Regions from separate parts of the Pseudomonas orientalis genome, predicted to be linked through region 2. Evidence: riboswitches for the same ligand, from Rfam matches in the RefSeq annotation. Region 2 holds a riboswitch; each other region holds the start of a gene.
What was found. Region 2 has a riboswitch for cobalamin ahead of cobW (cobalamin biosynthesis protein CobW). Riboswitches for the same ligand answer to the same signal wherever they lie in the genome.
Positions count from the first base shown of each region.

Region 1: linked by a shared signal. The riboswitch ahead of MRY17_RS16960 (ABC transporter substrate-binding protein) and the one ahead of cobW (cobalamin biosynthesis protein CobW) in region 2 are both predicted to bind cobalamin.
Region 3: linked by a shared signal. The riboswitch ahead of cobO (cob(I)yrinic acid a,c-diamide adenosyltransferase) and the one ahead of cobW (cobalamin biosynthesis protein CobW) in region 2 are both predicted to bind cobalamin.

Region 1 is NZ_CP094351.1:3,819,369-3,823,822, forward strand. It holds gene MRY17_RS16950 (M4 family metallopeptidase) at 1-603, opposite strand, end outside; gene MRY17_RS16955 (DNA/RNA non-specific endonuclease) at 739-1,668, shown strand; cobalamin riboswitch at 1,790-1,983, shown strand; gene MRY17_RS16960 (ABC transporter substrate-binding protein) at 2,099-3,109, shown strand; gene MRY17_RS16965 (FecCD family ABC transporter permease) at 3,106-4,110, shown strand; gene MRY17_RS16970 (ABC transporter ATP-binding protein) at 4,107-4,454, shown strand, end outside.
Region 2 is NZ_CP094351.1:3,188,815-3,193,268, forward strand. It holds gene cobN (cobaltochelatase subunit CobN) at 1-1,592, opposite strand, end outside; gene cobW (cobalamin biosynthesis protein CobW) at 1,595-2,656, opposite strand; cobalamin riboswitch at 2,749-2,947, opposite strand; gene MRY17_RS14230 (M10 family metallopeptidase C-terminal domain-containing protein) at 2,980-4,452, opposite strand.
Region 3 is NZ_CP094351.1:4,083,384-4,087,837, reverse strand. It holds gene MRY17_RS18120 (C40 family peptidase) at 1-387, shown strand, start outside; gene MRY17_RS18115 (C40 family peptidase) at 532-1,071, shown strand; gene MRY17_RS18110 (PQQ-dependent sugar dehydrogenase) at 1,206-2,519, opposite strand; cobalamin riboswitch at 2,619-2,875, shown strand; gene cobO (cob(I)yrinic acid a,c-diamide adenosyltransferase) at 2,954-3,565, shown strand; gene MRY17_RS18100 (cobyrinate a,c-diamide synthase) at 3,562-4,454, shown strand, end outside.

The DNA of each region.
Region 1 (4,454 bases), 630 kb from region 2:
GAACACATCCGACATTGACTCGTTCAACGCACCGGACTGGTTGAAGTACATCAGCTTGGCTTCATCCTCGGTGACGCCGTGGGCGAGTTCATGACCAATCACGTCGAGGGCCACGGTGAAGCGGTTGAACAACTGCTGGTCGCCATCACCAAAGACCATCTGGGTCGAGTTCCAGAACGCATTGTTGTAGTCCTGGCCAAAGTGCACGGTGGCATCCAGCGCCATGCCGGCATCGTCGATGGAATTGCGGTCGAACACCTGGTCGAAAAAATCGAAGGTCGCGCCCAGGCCGTCGTAGGCCTCGTCCACCGCGGCATCACCGCTGGCGGGTTGCCCTTCGCCACGGATCAGCTTGCCGGGCAGGCTGTCGGTGTTGTCGGCGCTGTAGATCGAGCGCTGTTTCTCGGCGCCCGCCGCCAGCGCCATGCGGGCCGGGCCTTTGGCGGGCACGGCGAGCATGCGCAACGAGCGGAACGTGCTGTCCTTGGCGCGCGTACGCAGCGCAACCTCGCGTTGGGCTTTGTCACCGTGGCGCGCGATCTGGTCGAGCATGTACGGCGGGATCAGGCAGAAAATCGGATTTCGCGGGTGGCGAACACACATAAGCTGGCTCCTTTTTGGCGTGTGGTGAACGGCCGGTTGACGACTTCAGGATAGACGCGGGTTTGCCGCCTGGGCCAAATTGTCATGAAATCATGTTGCAGTCGTGTTTATCCGAGGCCCCATAAGGAATACCCCATGCCCGCACGCCACGTCAAAACTGACCTGTCCTATCGCCCAAGGCTTGCCGACCTTCGCCCACTGCTCACGCCCAGTCCATCCTTGCTGGAGGCCAGGGCCGCGACGCCGCGTGTCACCGCAGCCAAGGACCTGCAGGATCGGCGCGGCTACGCCGAGGATTTTCTCGGCAGCTTCGCGGTGCCCTGGCCCACGCTGGAACCGACCGTGGCAGGCGACGCCCAGCCCGGGCGCCTGGACTACACGCACTTTTCCATCAGCATGTCGCGCGCCCGCCGCCTGGCACTCTATGTCGGCGTCAACATCGACGGCGGCAAGCACGTGGATATCGTGCGCAGCAACGACACCTGGGCCTACGACGGCCGCCTGCCCCTCGACGCCCAGGTGGGCGACGACCTCTACGCCGGCAACGGCCTGGACCGTGGTCATCTGGTGCGGCGCCAGGACCCGAACTGGGGCGACGAGGCGAACACCGCCAACCTCGACACCTTCCACTTCACCAACTGCTCGCCGCAGATGAGCGGCTTCAACCAGAAGACCTGGCTGGAACTGGAGGACTATATCCTCGACAACACCCAGCGCTGGAAAGCCCGCGCCAGTATCTTCAGCGGGCCGGTGTTCGCCGACGACGACCGCCTGTACCGTGGCGTGAAAATCCCCCAGGCGTTCTGGAAAGTCGTGGCCTACCTCAGCGACGACGGCAAACCCTCCGCCAGCGCGTACATGATTGATCAGCGCCGCGAGCTGGATCAACTGGACCTGGTCTTCGGCCCGCTCAAAACCTACCGGCGCAGCGTGTTGCAGATCGAACAACTGACCGGGATCCGCTTCGGCAACCTGGCCGACTACGACGGTTTCAGCAACGAAGAGCGCGCCACCGGAACGCGGATCGAAGCGCTGATCCGGGGGCCGCAGGATATCCGACTCTGAGCACGGCCCACTGTAGGAGCGAGCTTGCTCGCCAAGCACCTTCGAGCACCGCGAGGCATCCGGTTGACCGCGTTATCGTTAACGTCCTTCGCGAGCAAGCTCGCTCCTACAGGCCGTGATCGACTACCATAGCGCCGCCGGTTCCCACACGGGACTAATAGGGAATTCGAAACGCCGCCCGCGACGTCAATCGAAACTGCCCCCGCAACTGTAGGTGCCGAGCCTGCTCCCCACTGCCACTGGACGTCGTCCGGGAAGGCCGGAGCCTGGCGACGACGCATCAGTCAGGAGACCTGCCGGCCAAGTGACTCACTAACCGGCGGGGTGTCCGGGAAGGCCATCCTTGCGCTGCCCGGCCGGCGGCGCGCGTGGGTGTATTTCCGAACCGTCCCTGCCCTGCTTCACCGACGGTTCAAACGGAGACTGCCCCATGCTGCCACGCGTTACGGCCCTGATCATCGGCCTGGGTGTCTGCGCCCTGGCCCAAGCCGCGCCGACCCACTACCCGCTGACCGTGGAAAACTGCGGCAGCCCCATCACCTTTGCGCAAGCCCCCGCGCGCAGCGTGACCATCGGCCAGGCCGCCACCGAGATGCTGTATGCGCTGGGCGTGGGCGATAAAGTGGTCGGCACGTCGCTGTGGTTCAACGATGTACTGGCGCAGTACAAGGCGCAGAACGACAGCATCGAGCGTCTGGCCAATAACGAGCCGAGCTTCGAGGCGGTGATCGCCAAGCGCCCGCAACTGGTGGCCGCCGAGCTGGAATGGGTGGTCGGCCCCCAAGGCGTGGTGGGCACCCGCGAACAGTTCCATGAACTGAATATCCCCACGTACCTGCTGCCCTCCGACTGCGAAGGCAAGGACAACCTGGTGGGCGCCGATGGCACGCGGCTGGAGCCGTTTCGCATCGAGACGATCTACAAAGGCCTCAGCCAACTGGCCGAGATCTTCGACGTGCAAGCGCGCGGCCAGCAACTGACCGACGAACTCAAGACGCGCCTGGCCAAATCGATCGCCACCGCGCAGGGCAAAGGCTTGAAGCAGGCCAGCGCGCTGGTATGGTTCTCCAGTGCCGAAATGGCCAGCGACCCTTACGTGGCCGGCCACAAAGGTGTTCCCCAATTCATGCTGCAAACCCTCGGCCTGCGCAACGTGGTGCAGTCCGATGAAGAGTGGCCCGCCGTCGGCTGGGAGACCATCGCCAAGGCCAACCCCACCTTCCTGGTGATCGCGCGCATGGACCGCCGCCGCTACCCCGCCGACGACTATGAAAAGAAGCTGGCCTTCCTGCGCAGTGACCCGGTAACGCGCAACATGGACGCGGTGAAACACAACCGCATCATCATCCTCGACGCCCTGGCACTGCAGGCCAGCCTGCGCACCTTCGACGGCCTGGAACAACTGGCCGCCGCCATCGACGGCTACGACCTGCCGCAATGATACGAACCCTGCTCGCCCTCACGCTGCTGCTGATCGCCCTGCTTGCCGGCGTGGCCATCGGCGAAACCGCTATCTCGCCGCAGGTGGTGCTCCAGGTGCTCGCCAACAAACTGTGGGCGGCCAGCTACGTGCTCGACCCCATCGACGAAGGCGTGGTGTGGAACTACCGCCTGACCCGCGCCCTGGTCGCCGGTGCCTGTGGCGCGGGCCTGGCGACCTGTGGAGTGATCCTGCAGTCGTTGCTGCGCAATCCGCTGGCCGACCCGTATTTGCTCGGCATCAGCGCCGGCGCCTCGACCGGTGCGGTGCTGATTGCCTTGCTCGGGGTGGGCGGCGGTTTGATTTCGTTGTCGGCGGGCGCCTTTGTCGGCGCCATGGCCGCGTTCGCACTGGTGATCCTGCTGGCGCGGGCCAGCGGATCGTCCAGCGGCACTGGCCAGATCATCCTCGCCGGCATTGCCGGTTCGCAGTTGTTCAATGCGCTTACCGCGTTCCTGATTACCAAGTCGGCCAGCTCCGAACAGGCGCGCGGCATCATGTTCTGGCTGTTGGGCAACCTCAGCGGCGTGCGCTGGCCGTCGGTGTGGCTGGCGGTGCCGGTGGCGGTCGGCGGGCTGATGGTGTGCCTGTGGCACCGACGTGCGCTGGATGCATTTACCTTCGGCACCGATTCGGCGGCCTCGCTGGGCATTCCAGTGCGTCGCGTGCAGGTCGTGCTGGTGGGCTGCGCGGCGGTGGTGACGGCGGTGATGGTGTCGATTGTCGGCTCCATCGGGTTTGTCGGGCTGGTGATCCCCCATGCCGTACGCTTGATGCTCGGCTCCGGGCACTCGCGCCTGCTGCCGGCCAGCGCCCTGGGTGGCGCCTTGTTCCTGATCGCGGCAGATGTGCTGTCGCGTACCTTGATCAAGGGTCAGGTGATACCGGTGGGCGTGGTCACGGCACTGGTGGGTGCGCCGGTGTTTGCGCTGATCCTGATCGGCCGGAGAAATGCACGATGACTGTACTGAGCTGCACCGGCCTGGGCTTCAAGGTGCGTGACGCCGAATTGCTGCGCGATATTCACCTGGATGTGCAGCAGGGCGAAACCCTGGGTATTGTCGGACCGAACGGTTCGGGCAAATCCACCCTGCTCAAGTTGCTCGCCGGTTTGCGCCCCCCGGCCAGCGGCGAGGTGCGCCTGGGCGGCAAGCGCCTGGGTGAGCTGTCACGCCGCGCCATCGCGCAACAGTTGGCCGTGGTGGAACAACAGGCCGACACCGACGACGCCATTCGCGTGTTCGATGCCGTGGCGTTGGGCCGCACGCCGTGGCTGTCGGCGCTGAGCCCGTGGTCGGATGAAGAC
Region 2 (4,454 bases):
TAGCCATGGGGCGGCACCAGGTCAGGGTCGTGATACACCGCGCTCTGATCAACCTGATAACCCCGCGCCGGTTGAATCCCGATGAAGGTCTGTTCCAGGCGCAGGCCGGCGATCATCAAGCGGCCGTCGCGGCACATCGGGTCCTGATGCGGCGTGCCCCAGCGCTCCAGCACGGCTTGACGATTGGCCTCGGGCAGACGCTGGAACATCGCTTCATAATCGTCCAGGCTCAGGCTCTGATGGCAGGGGCGCAGGTCGAGGCTGTCCAGGTCATTGGTGACGCCGCCCAGCAAGGCGTGGATCAAGGCGGTGCCGCTGTCCGGCAAGGTGGACGGCACCGGATAGCCTTCTGCTTGCAACGCGCGCAAGATGTTCAGCGCCGCCGCCGGCGTATCCAGGCCCACGCCGTTGCCGATGCGGCCGTCGCGGGTTGGATAGTTGGCCAGGATCAACGCGACACGCTTGTGCGCATTCGACAGTCGCGCCAGCTCGACCCAGCGGCGCGCCAGTTCGGCGACAAAATCCATGCGCTCGGGCGCGGCGCGGTAGCACACCACGTCCGACTGGCTGCGCTCACTGCGCCAGGCCAGGTCCTTGAAGCTGATCGGCCGGCTGATGATGCGCCCGTCCAGCTCCGGCAAGGCAATGTGCATCGCCAAATCGCGGGGGCCCAGGCCTTGTGCACTGACTTGCCAGCCGGGCTGGTTATCCTGGGCGCAGATGGCCTGGATCACCGGGATATTGCGGCGAAACGGGCGCAGATGCGGCGCTTCGGGGCTCGATTGGGCAAAGCCGGTGGTGTTCAGGATCACCGCCGCCTGTACTTGATCGAGCCAGTCTTCAACCACCGCCAGGCAACCGGGCTCTTTCAAACTGGCCACCGCTATCGGCAACGGGCTGAGGCCCGCCGCCTGCAAACGCTGGCAGAACACATCGATAAACCCGGTATTGGCGGCCTGCAAATGGGAGCGGTAGAACAGCACCGCCGCCACCGGCAAGTCCGCGCGCCAATCCGCCTGCCAGTGCTCAAGCTCGGCGTTGGCCGTATGCGGGTGATAAATCGACGTACGCGGCAAGCTTTGCGGCTCGGTCCATGGGTAGTCGCGCCCGAGATAGCCACTGGCCAGGCAGCGATAGAAATCCAGCGCATTACCCAGGCCGCCCTGGCGCAGGAACTGCCACAGCCGGTCACGCTGCGCCGCGCCGACGGTACTCAGACCGCTGAGTTCCGGGTCCGGGCGATCATCTCCCGGCACCAGGATCAGCGTGACGCCGCGCTCGGCCAGTTCCACCAGGCGCTCGATGCCGTAGCGCCAATAACCGATGCCGCCATGCAAGGAAATCAGGATGACCTTGGCGTGGCGCAACACCTCATCGACGTACAGGTCGACCGAGGCGTGGTTCTGCACCTGCATCGGGTTGGCCAGGCGCAGGCCGGGGTAATCCTCGGGCAGTTGCTGCGCCGCTTCGGCAAGCAGCGCCAGGCTGGAATCGCCGCTGCACAGGATTACCAGCTCGGCGGGGGTTTGGCCAAGGTCGGCGATATTGTCGTCCGCGACGAAGCCACCGGGTTGGGTCCTGAGCAGGTGCATGGTTAAACGCTGAGGGCGGCGCGCAGTTGCGCTTCGAGGCCGGCGGCATCCAGTTCCTGGCCGATCAGCACCAGGCGCGTGGTGCGTGTCTCTTCCGGGCCCCAGGCACGGTCGAAGTGCTTGTCGAAGCGCGTGCCCACGCCCTGGATCAGCAGCCGCATCGGCTTGTTCGGGATCGCAGCAAAGCCTTTGATGCGCAGGATGCCGTGCTGCACCACCAACTGCGTCAGGGCGTCGAGCAACAGGGCTTCGTCGGCTTGAGGCAGGTCGATGGAGATGGAGTCGAAAGCGTCGTGGTCGTGGTCGTCCTCACCGTCGTGGTGATGGTCGTGATGGCTGTGGCGCGCGTCGATATGCTCCTCGGAACCGGCGCCCAGGCCGATCAGCACGTCCAGTGGCAGGCGGCCGCTGCTGGCTTCGATGACTTTCACTGCCGGCGGCAGCTCCTCGGCTACTTCCAGGCGCACCCGGGCCAGGTCTTCGGCGCTGATCAGATCGGCCTTGTTGAGGATCACCAGGTCGGCGCTGGCCAGTTGGTCGGCGAACAGCTCGTGCAAGGGCGATTCATGATCCAGGTTCGGGTCGAGCTTGCGCTGGGCGTCGACCTGATCAGGGAATGCGGCGAAGGTGCCGGCGGCCACGGCCGGGCTGTCGACCACGGTGATCACCGCGTCCACGGTGCAGGCATTGCGGATTTCCGGCCATTGGAAGGCCTGGACCAAAGGTTTGGGCAGGGCCAGGCCGGAGGTTTCGATGAGGATATGGTCAAGGTCGCCGCGTCGGGCCACCAGCTCGCGCATCACCGGGAAGAATTCTTCCTGCACGGTGCAGCACAAGCAGCCATTGGCCAGCTCATACACGCGGCCATTGGCTTCTTCCTCGGTGCAACCGATGGAACACTGCTTGAGGATTTCACCGTCAATGCCCAGCTCGCCGAATTCGTTGACGATCACCGCAATGCGACGGCCCTGGGCGTTGTCGAGCATATGGCGCAGCAAGGTGGTTTTACCCGAGCCGAGAAAACCGGTAACGATGGTGACGGGGAGTTTGGCCAGTGTTTTCATCGGATGCCCTTTGGGGCGGGCATACGGGACGACAGGCTCTGCGACGGCACGCAGCAGCAGGTTTCGTCACCGGATCACCCCGCCCGGTTGAATTGAAAATCGATTGCGAGGCAGGTCTCCTGGCTTGGGGCTTGCAGGTCTAAGACCGGCGCCGGCTGCGCCTTCCCACCGTATCGGCAGTGGCATTGCAGTCAGGTGAACCCTTCACAGTTGCGGGGGCAGCCGCGGCTTGTACCGCGTTCCCTTCTTAGCTTCGACCGCAGCCGAAGAACCTCGAGCAGGCAAGGCTACGCAGTGCGTGGCCGGCGGTCAATGCTCCATGCTCAAGCGACAGCGTACGCATAGCGATAGCTCACCGGCACATCACCCACAATGTCGGCATGCCCGATTTGGCCGCGGCTCTCGAGGTAGAAATCAATTTCGCCATTGCCGGTCAGGTCGAGCACTACCCATGACTCGTTCGTCTGCGGATCGTAGCCCACGCCCACCTCGCCTGCCCGCCCGGTGAGCTGGCTGACGAATGTCAGCGAGTCGATGGAATGCCTGCGCAACAGCGAGGAAATATCGATGATGTCCTGACCGCTGACAAAGTCTACTAACTGATCAGGCGCATATAACGTCGAATCACCGGCATTGTCGTATACGAACGTGTCGCTGCCTGCCCCCCCTCGCATGCGGTCCGCGCCGGCTCCGCCCTTGAGACGGTTGTCGGCGTCATTTCCGATCAGTACGTCATTGCCAGAACCGCCGATGGCGTTTTCCAGGACGACGCCCTTGGCGATGGAAACATTACCCTTCATGCCCCCTACGTCGGAAAACGACTGGGCGCGCAGGTTGATCACCTGGTTCTGATGATAGCCGGAGAAATCCAACGTATCGTTGCCTCCGCCATCCCAGACGCAGAAGACAGCACCGTCGCGCGACGAATTCAATGACAGGTCGTCCCGCTGGGTATTGGAGTTGAACCCGTAGGTGGTATCGGTATTGCGAGTGTGGTGGTTGGCCCCGTACACCCGCTGACACCAGGCAATATCGGCCATCAGCGGCGAAGAGGCGTATTGACCATTGAAGTCATGGTGCGTATTGCCCGGAGCGAAATAGCTCATGACGGAATAGGCACGACTGTCTTGCGCGTAAGCGGCGTGCGTCTCATAAGCGACAGGCCCACGGGTGGCATCATAATCGCCGGTATGCGCGGCGCCCAGCGTATGGCCTATCTCATGGGTGAGCGTCTGGCGTTCAAAGCCGTTAACCGTCGGCGCGCGATTATCTGCATAACCGGAGTTCACCCGAATGCGCGCCTGATAGCGCAAAAAAACGGCATCCGCAACGGCCGGTGTCTTGTCGTTGACAAACCGCAGGCGACCTTCAGCCCCAACAGTGTCTTCGTCAAACGTAATGTTTGCCACATCGGCCCAGGACTGCATGGCGCGCCGGGCCTGGTCTTTTTGAGTGTCGTTGAACTTGCTCTCATTGGCTGAGGCTTCATTGAACGTATAAGAGAGACGCAACACCCCGTCGCCGTTGCTGTCATGCAACCTTCGACCACGCCGGTCAATATGGCGAGCCATTTCATCCAGAGAGCGTGAAGGCTTGCGCGAGCCGGCGCGATAATACGGATCGTCGGCGCGCGCAGTGACGTCGTACATTGCAGGCGCATTGGCGTCAGGCGGTTGAGACTGCGTCGCCTGGGGTGAGTTGGGTAATTGATCGGCAGATTGGTAAAGATAGCCAGGACTGACATTGCCTCGGGATACATTCGTCATAAATAAGCCTCCACTTTCGATGATGTCCATTT
Region 3 (4,454 bases), 890 kb from region 2:
GGCATGTCCCTGATCGGTACCCGCTACCGTTTCGGCGGCACTTCCGAAGCCGGTTTCGACTGCAGCGGTTTTATCGGCTATCTGTTTCGTGAAGAAGCCGGCATGAATCTGCCGCGCTCCACCCGCGAAATGATCAACGTGAAAGCACCGTTGGTCGCGCGCAACAACCTCAAGCCCGGTGATCTGCTTTTCTTCAGTACAGCCGGTCGCGGTCGGGTCAGCCACGCCGGTATCTACCTGGGCGATAACCAGTTTATCCACTCCAGCAGCCGCCGCAGCGGTGGGGTGCGGGTCGATAACCTGGGCGACAGCTACTGGAGCAAGACCTTCATCGAAGCCAAGCGCGCACTCGCCATGGCTCCCGCTACGGTTACCGCCAGTAAGTAAAGTTAAAGTGATACTTGAAGTTTGACGCGTAAGCGCTAGAATCCCTGGACATTGCTGTAATCCGTTCGCGCGAGCCCTGCTTGCGCGTTCTGGTTTTCAGCGTTCGGCAGCGAAAGCCGCATCCAGTCCAGGATTGTTCTGCACATGTCGACCTCGGCCCGCCTTATTCTGCTTGTTTGCGCCGCGCTCCTCAGCGCCTGCGCGAACCGTCCACCGCCGCCCGCTCCCGTAGCGGTCAAGCCCAAGCCGGTGTTCAACTATTCCACCCAGAACTTTTCGCCTGCCGCGGAAGACGTGCTCTTCCGCGCGCTGGGTCTGGTGGGTACGCCTTATCGTTGGGGCGGCAACACGCCGGACTCGGGGTTTGATTGCAGCGGGCTGATTGGCTTTGTCTACCGTGACGCGGCGGGTATTTCTTTGCCGCGTACTACTCGCGAGCTGATCGTGATGCGTGCTCAGGACGTCAGCGAGCAGAACCTGCAAACCGGTGACCTGTTGTTCTTTGCCACCGGTGGTGGTTCGCGGGTCAGTCACGCCGGGATCTATGTGGGCGAGGGCCGTTTTGTGCACGCACCGCAGACCGGCGGTACAGTGAAGCTGGATACGCTGTCCAAGGCGTATTGGCAGAATGCTTACCTGAGCGCCAAGCGCGTGCTGCCGGCCAACCTGGCACGCAATCCCTGAGTCAGACATAGATTCAAATGTAGGAGGGGGCTTGCCCCCGATAGCGGTGTGTCAGCCACTGGAGATAGTGACTGATACACCGCCATCGGGGGCAAGCCCCCTCCCACATTGTTTTGTGGTGTGCCTGAGAGGGTTTACTTGGCAGCGGAAACCCGCCACACCTTATTGCCCACATCATCCGCCACCAGCAAAGCGCCTTGCTGATCGATCACCACCCCCACTGGCCGACCCATGGCGTTCTCATCTTTATCAAGGAACCCGGTCAGCACATCCACCGGCTTGCCCTTAGGCTGCCCACCCTCGAACGGCACGAAGATCACCTTGTAGCCACTGTGCGGCTTGCGATTCCACGAGCCATGCTGGCCGATGAACGCACCGTTGCTGAACTGCGCCGGTAGTTTGCTGCCTTGCGCGAAAGTCAGCCCCAATGACGCGGTATGCGGGCCGACCGCATAGTCCGGCGCAATGGCTTTGGCCACCAGCTGCGGGTTCTGCGGCGTGACGCGCACGTCCACATGTTGCCCGTAATAGCTGAAAGGCCAGCCGTAGAACGCGCCATCCTTGACCGAGGTGATGTAGTCCGGCACCAGGTCACTGCCGATTTCATCGCGTTCGTTCACTGCCGTCCACAGCTTGCCGCTCTGGGGTTCCCAGGCCATGCCGTTGGGGTTACGCAGGCCGGAGGCGAAAATACGGTGCTGGCCCGTGGCGCGGTCCACTTCCCAGATCGCCGCCCGGCCTTCTTCGGCTTCCAGACCGTTCTCGCCGACGTTGCTGTTGGAGCCGACGCTGACATACAGCTTGCTGCCATCCTGGCTGGCCACCACGTTTTTGGTCCAGTGATGGTTGAGGCTGCCACCCGGTAAGTCGACAACCTTGGTGCCGGCCGCCTTGATCGCGGTTTCGCCAGGCTGGTAGGGGAAACGCAGCAACTTGTCCGAGTCCGCCACGTACAGGTCGTTACCGACCAGGGCCATGCCGAACGGCGAGTTGAGGTTTTCCAGGAACACCGTGCGCGTTTCGGCGACACCGTCGTGGTCGGCATCGCGCAGCAGGGTGATGCGGTTCGGGCTCGGCACACCCGCGCCGGCGCGGCCCATGACTTTTTCCATGACCCAGCCGCGAATGCCTTTGGTGTCATCCGGCTTGGGCGGTGCGTTGGTCTCGGCCACTAGTATGTCGCCATTGGGCAACACATAGAGCCAGCGCGGATGCTCCAGGCCCTCGGCAAATGCGGCCACCTGCGTGCCGGCTGCGGCAGTTGGCTTGGCACCTTCTGGCCAACCGACAGCCGGCGCGATGTTTACGGTGGGGATCAGCGTCTTGTTCGGTTCCGGCAACCGGGGCGAGGGTCCGGTGCCATCTGCCACCTGCAGAGTGGAGCTTTCTCCGCAGGCGGCGAGGGTGCCGGCGAACATGATCAGTAAGGCGAGTCTGGTTTTATGCATGGTGTTCTCCTGAATACCTGTAAGGGTAGAGAAGCACATCACCTTGATGGTTCAAGTACAGGGCCAGCTTTAATTGACGCTCCACCCCCAACCCACTAACCTTCGCGGCTTGTTCCAGGTGCTCTGTGGCGTTTGCGTCGACAGAGTGAAACAGGGAAGCCGGTGAGTGAGCGCACTTGTACACAGTGCTGCCGCAATTCCGGCGCTGCCCCCGCAACGGTAAATGAGTCAAGACGGCGCTGTTGGCCACTGTATCGCAGGCGATATGGGAAGGCGCGCCGTTGGCCGGCACTGTCTTTTACACAGGCAGAGCGCCACTCATGAGCCCGGAGACCGGCCTGAAACATTCAACAGCATCACGGTGGGCGATGCTTGGCTGTCTGTTTTATTTTTTCCTGCCCGCCGTTTTTGTCCAGCCCCAACGGAGAGCTGCCATGACCGATACCCCCGACCGCGAAGAACGCCACCTGGCGCGCATGCTGCGCAAAAAAGCCGTGATCGATGAACGCATCGCCAATTCGCCCAATGAGTGCGGTTTGCTGCTGGTGCTGACCGGCAACGGCAAGGGCAAGAGCAGTTCCGCCTTCGGCATGCTGGCCCGGGCCATGGGCCATGGCATGCAATGCGGCGTGGTGCAGTTCATCAAGGGGCGCCACAGTACCGGCGAAGAGCTGTTCTTCCGCCGTTTCCCCGAGCAAGTGCACTTCCATGTGATGGGCGAAGGCTTCACCTGGGAAACCCAGGATCGCCAGCGCGATATCGCGGCCGCCGAAGCGGCCTGGGCCGTCTCCCGGGCGATGCTCAATGACCCCTCCATCGGCCTGGTAGTGCTGGACGAATTGAACATTGCGCTCAAGCACGGCTACCTCGATCTGGACCAGGTGCTCAGCGACCTGCAAGCCCGTCCGCCGATGCAGCACGTGGTGGTCACCGGCCGTGGCGCCAAGCCTGAACTGATCGAAATGGGCGATACCGTCACCGAAATGGGCATGCTCAAGCACGCGTTCCAGGCCGGTATCAAGGCTCAGAAAGGCGTCGAACTTTGAATCAGCCCCGTCATTGCCCGGCCGTATTGATCGCCGCACCGGCGTCCGGTCAAGGCAAAACCACCGTCACCGCCGCGTTGGCGCGTTTGCACCGCAACCTGGGGCGCAAGGTCCGCGTATTCAAATGCGGGCCGGACTTTCTTGACCCGATGATTCACGAACGCGCCAGTGGCGCGCCGGTGTATCAATTGGACATGTGGATGGTCGGCGAGCAGGAAAGCCGTCGCCTGTTGTGGGAAGCGGCGGGGGAGGCCGACCTGATCCTGATCGAAGGCGTGATGGGCCTGTTCGACGGCACCCCGTCCAGCGCCGACCTGGCGCGGCATTTCGGTGTACCGGTGCTGGGCGTGATCGACGGCACGGCCATGGCGCAGACCTTTGGCGCGCTCGCGCTGGGCCTGGCGCGCTACCAGCCGGACCTGCCGTTCGCCGGGGTGCTCGCCAACCGCGTCGGCACGCTGCGCCATGCGCAGTTGCTGGAGGGCAGCCTGACCGAAGGGTTGCGCTGGTACGGCGCGCTGTCGCGCGAAACCGGTATTGAATTGCCCAGCCGACACCTGGGCCTGGTGCAAGCCAGCGAACTGAATGACCTTGACGCGCGTCTGGACGCCGCCGCCCAGGCGCTGGGCAGCAGTTGCGAAGTGGCCGTGCCGCCGCCGGTGACGTTTGCCGCGCCCGAAGTCATCGAGGCCGAGCCGCTGCTCGCCGGGGTACGCATTGCGGTAGCCCGTGACGAAGCCTTCGCCTTTACCTACGGCGCCAGCCTCGACCTGCTGCGGGCAATGGGGGCCGAGTTGAGCTTCTTTTCCCCGATCCATGACTGCGTATTACCTGCGGTCGACAGCCTCTATCTGCCAGGCGGCTACCCGGAGCTGCATCACCAGGCGCT